DNA from 2 places in the Pseudomonas sp. AC355 genome. Region 1 is predicted to be linked to the other one. Evidence: riboswitches for the same ligand, from Rfam matches in the RefSeq annotation. Region 1 holds a riboswitch; the other holds the start of a gene.
What was found. A riboswitch is a leader RNA that binds a small molecule or an ion and turns the genes downstream of it on or off. The one in region 1 is predicted to bind cobalamin.
Positions count from the first base shown of each region.

Region 2: it holds a riboswitch for cobalamin, as region 1 does, so the genes downstream of both, cobW (cobalamin biosynthesis protein CobW) here and cobG (precorrin-3B synthase) in region 1, are expected to answer to the same signal.

Region 1 covers NZ_OZ409843.1:3,668,406-3,671,609, reverse strand. The annotation lists gene ACZ0AI_RS17300 (precorrin-2 C(20)-methyltransferase) at 1-59, opposite strand, end outside; gene ACZ0AI_RS17295 (precorrin-8X methylmutase) at 68-700, opposite strand; gene cobG (precorrin-3B synthase) at 697-2,052, opposite strand; cobalamin riboswitch at 2,149-2,354, opposite strand; gene cbiE (precorrin-6y C5,15-methyltransferase (decarboxylating) subunit CbiE) at 2,491-3,204, shown strand, end outside.
Region 2 covers NZ_OZ409843.1:3,820,855-3,824,058, forward strand. The annotation lists gene ACZ0AI_RS17920 (hypothetical protein) at 1-356, shown strand, start outside; gene ACZ0AI_RS17925 (hypothetical protein) at 349-918, shown strand; cobalamin riboswitch at 1,365-1,544, shown strand; gene cobW (cobalamin biosynthesis protein CobW) at 1,643-2,692, shown strand; gene cobN (cobaltochelatase subunit CobN) at 2,733-3,204, shown strand, end outside.

The DNA.
Region 1 (3,204 bases):
TCGGGGTCGCCCGGGCCGACGCCCAGGCCCAGCAGGCGGCCTTTTCCGGGGCGGTCCATACCGTTCATCACTCGACCTCCGTGGCCAGGGCGTTGACCGCGGCGGCGGCCATGGCGCTACCGCCCCGACGGCCCTGGACGATCACGTAGGGCACGCCATGCTCGGCAAAGGTGCTGGCGAGCAGATCCTTGGACTCCGCCGCGCCCACGAAGCCCACCGGGAAGCCGAGAATCAGCGCTGGCTTGGGCGCGCCCGCAGCCAGCATGTCGAGCAGATAGAACAGCGCGGTAGGTGCGTTGCCGATTACCACCACCGAGCCTTCGAGATGCTCGCGCCAGTGCTCCAGCGCCACCGCCGAACGGGTGTTGCCCAGCTTCTTGGCCAGCTCAGGCACGCCAGCATCGTTGAGGGTGCAGAGCACCGGGTTGGCCGCTTGCAGGCGCGCACGGGTCACCCCTTCGGCGACCATGCGCGCATCGCAGAGAATCGCCGCGCCATTGGCCAGGGCCTGGCGACCGGCCGCACCGGCACCCGTGGAGAAGCGTAGATCCTGCACCACATCGACCATGCCGCAGGCGTGGATGACCCGCACCGCGAGCTTCTCGAGATCCGCCGGAATGGCGCTCAGGTCGGCCTCGGCGCGGATGATGGAGAAGGAATGGCGATAGATCTCCTGACCATCGCGGATGTAATCGGTCATCGGGTGAAACTCCAGGTATCGGGAAGCGAGGCCAGCAGTTCGCTGGCCTCGTCAAGTGTCAGGTGGCGGGCCAGTGGCGCGCCGAAATCGTTGCTGTCCGCCTGGCGGGCGAACAGATCGTAGCGGCCTTCGGCTACCGCCAGCAGGGTCACGGGGGCACGGTGGGCGGCGGCGCAGGAACGGCTGCAGCCGCTGAGGTGGAGGCCGGCCAGGCGGCGGCCAGCCTTCAGCGTCTCGGCCATGCGGCATCCATCGGCTTTGGTATCGGCCAGGCCCTTGGCGCAGCCGCTTGAGCCGGTACAGGCGATGATGCGGGCTAGCGGCGCATCGGCATCGACCAGCAAGCCGAGCCCCTCCAGCGCCTGGAGGGCTGCCTGCGCATCGGCTGTGGCGACATTGGGCAGCAACACGCTCTGCCAGGGGGTCATGCGCAGGCTGCCATCGCCCAGACGTCGAGCCAAGGCGGCGAGTCCGAGCAGCTGTTCGGCGTCGAGCCGGCCCAATGGAGGGACGCCACCGACATATACCCGGCCAGGCTGGCGCTGTGCGCCGATGCCGATATGCGCTTGAGGTTCGGCCGGGCGGCGTCGCCACTCATCCGCGCTCAGCAGCACGTCACCCAGACGCTCGCCCAGGCGCTGCAGCAGTTCGCTAGCAGGGTGAGTGGCGAGCAGGTGGCGCATGCGTGTCTGCTCGGGCGTGGCCAGTTCAAGAAACAGGTCGAGCAGCGCCAGCAGCAGCTCATCGGCATGGGCCTCGGGCACCACGGCCAGCGCGGGCACATCGCCAGGCGCTTGTGGCGGGCAACCGGCGAGACCGAACGCATAGCCGATCTGGCCATCCAGCGGCAGGGCGCTGAGCCAGATATCGTGAGGGTGTTCGAGCATGGCCAGGCGTTCGCCGCCATCGAGTAGCAGGGCGAACTTGGCCGACAGCGCGTGCAGGCGTGGGGTGTTCTCCAGCGTCGTCAGCAGGCGGGCGGCCAGTGGTGATACGTCGACCAGCGCCGCCGGATCGAGGCCGGCCGCCGGGCTGACCATCAGGTTGCGCACATCGTCGGCAGAGGGTGAATTCGGGCCGAGGCCGGCGGCCAGCAACTCGCCGATCAATGCGTCTTCACTGCCGGCGTGGATGCCGCGAATCTGCAGGTTGGCGCGGTTGGTGGCTTCGATCACGCCGCCTGCATGGTGTTGTGCGGCCTGGGCTATGCGCTCGGCTCCGGTGGCATCGAGGCGCCCGCAGGCCAGCTTGATCCGGCAGATGCCGCCATCCTTCGCCTGCACGATACGCAGCAACCCCGGACAGGCCGAGGGGCGAACAGCAGGGGATGGAATGCAAAAAGCCTGTTTCAACGGATCACCGGGGTCGGGTCACATGGGCATCCGTTCGAGGATAGGCCAGAGAAGGAGGAGCTTCTATCACCGGGACACCCCGCCCGGTGTGGGCACATGCGACTGAATCCGTCGGCAGGTCTCCTGGCTCGCAGGTCATGGCGCGTGGCCGGCCTTCCCGGTTTCCCAGTGGCGATTGGCGCATGCGCTCGCTGCAACAGTTGCGGGGGCAGCCACGCCGCAGAACGATCTGCTCGTGTTCCCTCTTAGGCCCGCGCCTACGTACCACGTAGCCGACGGACACCGACAGAGGCGCTATTATGCCCGCTTTGTTCGCTAGGATGAAAAGCCGCGTCGTCCGATAGCGTGCAGCATCGGACGCGGAGCGTCGTCCTGGGCGGCATTCCCACGCGGAGCGTGAGGAACGATCTGGGCGATTTTGATAACGAGGAAAAACGCATGACACGCTGGCTAACCGTCGTGGGCATTGGTGAAGACGGCTACCCCGGCCTCGGCAAGGCGGCGCGACATGCATTGCTGGCGGCCGAACAGGTGTTTGGCAGCGAGCGCCAGCTGGCGCTGTTGCCGCATTGCATCCGTGCCACACGTCTGGAATGGCCCAAGCCCTTTTCCCTGGCGCCGGTGTTGGAGCGCCGCGGCACGCCGGTTTGCGTGCTGGCCAGCGGTGACCCGATGTTCTTCGGTGTCGGTGCCAGCCTGGCCCGCGAGCTGACGAGCGAGGAGCTGCATATTCTGCCGGCGCCTTCCTCCTGCTCGCTGGCGGCGGCTCGCCTGGGCTGGCCACTGCAGAGCACACCTCTGGTCTCGCTGGTGGGTCGTCCGCTGGCAGCGCTCAATGCGCAGATTCATCCCAGCGTACGCCTGCTGGTGCTGAGCAACGATGGCGAGAGCCCGGCGGCCATTGCCGCATTGCTGCGCGAGCGTGGCTTCGGCCCCAGTCGGCTGAGCGTCTTCGAACACCTGGGCGGTGAGCGTGAGCGGCGTATCGATGGCCTGGCTGATGGCTGGTCGCTGGCTCGATCTGCTGATCTGAATCTGGTGGCGATCGACTGCGTGGCCAGTGATGACGCCATGCGCCTGCCGCTCACGCCGGGCCTGCCGGACGATGCCTATCGCCATGACGGACAACTGACCAAGCGCGATGTGCGCGCC
Region 2 (3,204 bases), 150 kb from region 1:
CACCCTGTAATTGTGGTGTGTATTATTATAGCGGTCATCAACTCCCATTGGCATTTTCCTTAGATCGGCCGCTTAAGTTGCTCGGTGTCAATGTCGAAGCGTTTGGGCTCTCAGGAAAAAAATTCCTGCCGCGTCTTTACACACGGATGGAAAGGAGTTCCATATTGTCTGCCATGACTCGTCACTTCGCTTCGCAGGGTTTGCGCATGGAGCCGCTTAATGAAGATCATCATATCGTCAGGGGTGGGGCGGTGAAGCTGTTCGTAAGAGTTTATCGGACCGCTGACCCCAATACTCAGGCTATCGATATAGCCAGTCGCGGCGCATTTGATTGTATGGAATGTTATGATGAGTGAATCAAAATTTCTTTTTCAACAAGTGTTCTTTGTAGTGTTGTTACTTCTTCTGGCGGGATGTCGCTCGCATGAATATACGCCGACGGTACCTAGCGTAGAATTCGATAAAGGTAAAAGTCTGGGCAGCTTAGAAGTGCAATATGACTATGCCAAAGACGATGCTCCTACTTTGAGTAGTGCCTTTCGCCGTAATGTGATCGATTCGGATATTGGCGTTGCAGGGACATATATATTTTTGGTGGCCTATCCAACTCTGAAAGTTGATGAAGATTATTCTTCGCTAGATTTAAAAGGTGAGGCGCTGGGGGATGGGGGGTGGCGATTTCTTATTCCCTCTAAGTCGGGCTGGAACGGGCCTCAGGATCTGAACCTGCGTTTTGCCAATGGCGATCTATTTTTATTTCGTTTTCTTAAGGGGCAAAGTTGTTTGAGTGAGTACTCACTCGATACACCGGGCAGAGAGGCGCTTCACATTAAAGTGAGTTTCAAAGAACAAGGTTGTCTGCTGCCGTGTTCGCCTTCGCAAAATGACCCCAATAGATGTTCTCATTTCTGGCGCTGAGCGTTCAGGTTTCCGGTTCTCCGGTGATTGTTCTGTATGCAGCGAATTTTCGTACAGAACTTTAGGGGGCTTGTGGTCTATACAGGTGACTGTGCTCGGCGTCGTACAGCGCCGATGACGAATGCGCCTGGGATTATCTCGAACGGAATGCGTAAGGGCGTGCAGTGCTGCCTCCCAAACGTATGGGCATTACTCGCCAGCGTGGCAAGGTTACCCACAGTCAGAACCTGCCGAATCAGGTTATGGATGAGCAGATTGAGTAGATGGGTAGATGTCCTGGGGGTAATCGCGCCGACCCAGCACAGACCAGCTTCCACTCTTGGTAGGCAGCGGCGTATTGGTCGTGGTTGCGGGCAGCATGAGCGGCACTCGTGTTATGCGGTAGCGTCGCTCATCATGACAGCTGTCAGCGGTCAATCGCGATTGACCGGCCGCTAAGGCCTGCGTAGCCTTCTCGTTTTCGAGGTTCTCCACTCGTGTGGAGCTAAGAGGGAACACGGCAAGCCGTGGCTGCCCCCGCAACTGTAAGCAGCGAGCGCATCGCCAATCGCCACTGGGAAACCGGGAAGGCCGGCTACGCGCCATGACCTGTGAGCCAGGAGACCTGCCTCGATAACGCTTTCGACAACCGGGCGGGGTGATCCGGTGGTGCTTGTGCGACAGCCCCGGCTGGCGCCTGCCATCTCATTGCCCGCTCGCCGTTCATTCAGACGCAGGGCCAATCATGAAAACGCTCGCCAAACTTCCAGTCACCATCGTCACCGGCTTTCTCGGTGCCGGTAAGACCACCTTGCTGCGGCACATGCTGGAAAACGCCGAGGGCCGCCGTATCGCGGTGATCGTCAACGAGTTCGGCGAACTGGGTATCGACGGTGAGATCCTCAAGCAATGCTCCATCGGCTGCACCGAGGAAGAAGCCAACGGCCGTGTCTTCGAACTGGCTAATGGCTGCCTGTGCTGCACCGTGCAGGAAGAGTTCTTCCCGGTGATGCGCGAGCTGGTGGCGCGTCGCGGCGACCTCGACCACATCCTGATCGAAACCAGCGGTCTGGCCTTGCCCAAGCCGTTGGTCCAAGCCTTCAACTGGCCGGAAATTCGCAACGCCTGCACCGTCGATGCGGTGATCACCGTGGTCGACAGCCCGGCAGTGGCTGCCGGCACTTTCGCTGCCTTCCCCGATCAGGTCGACGCCCAGCGCAAGCTCGATCCCAACCTCGATCACGAGTCGCCCCTGCACGAGCTGTTCGCCGACCAACTGGCGAGCGCCGATCTGGTCATCCTCAACAAGGCCGATCTACTCGATGCCGACGCGCTGGCTGCGGTGCGCGCCGAAGTCGGCGAAGAGCTGCCGCCAGCGGTCAAGGTGGTCGAAGCCCATGGGGGTTCGCTGCCGCTCAATGTGCTGCTGGGCCTGAACAGCGAGACAGAGCTGCACATCGAGGGTCGCAAGACTCACCACGACAATGAAGACGAAGACCACGATCACGACGAGTTCGACTCGTTCCACGTGGAACTACCGGAAGCCGATGAAGCCCGCCTGCTGGCCGCGCTGAAGGACGTCGTGGGCAAACATGGCATCCTGCGCATCAAGGGTTTCGTCGCCGTGCCGAACAAACCCATGCGTCTGCTTCTGCAAGGGGTCGGTCTGCGTTTCGACAAGCATTTCGACCGCGCCTGGAAGGCCGATGAGGCGCGGGTTACCCGCCTGATCGTGATCGGCCAGGAGCTCGACCACACGGCCATCGCGGCTGAGCTGAAAGCGGCTCTGGTATAACCATGATCGCCCGCAAGCGGGCGGTGCCTTAGGCGAGAATATGCACCTCCTGCGCACCCAGCCCGGCCAGTCGCTGCCGGCCGACAGCATCGCCGACCTCGGCCAGACCCCCGCCGAGCTGGTGGTGCTGTGCACCGGTGATTCGCACCTGTCGCTGCTGGCCGAGGTCGCTCGCCATCTGCCCGAGGATTATCCCAGCTTGCGGCTGGCCAGCCCGGCGCAGTTGGGCAATAACGCCTCGGTGGATTTCTACGTCGAAAAGGTGCTGCAACACGCCAAGGTCATCGTGATTTCCGTACACGGCGGCGTCAGCTATTGGCGCTATGGCATCCAGCGGCTAGTGGAGCTGGCGGGGCAGGGCAAGACACTGATTCTGGTGCCGGGCTGTGATAACCCCGACCCCGAGCTCACTGCGCTGGGCAACGTGACCGCCGAAGATGCCGAGCGGCTCTGGCAGTACCTGCGCCAGGGCGGTGTGGATAACGCGCGGCAGTTCTTCAACTGCATCGCCG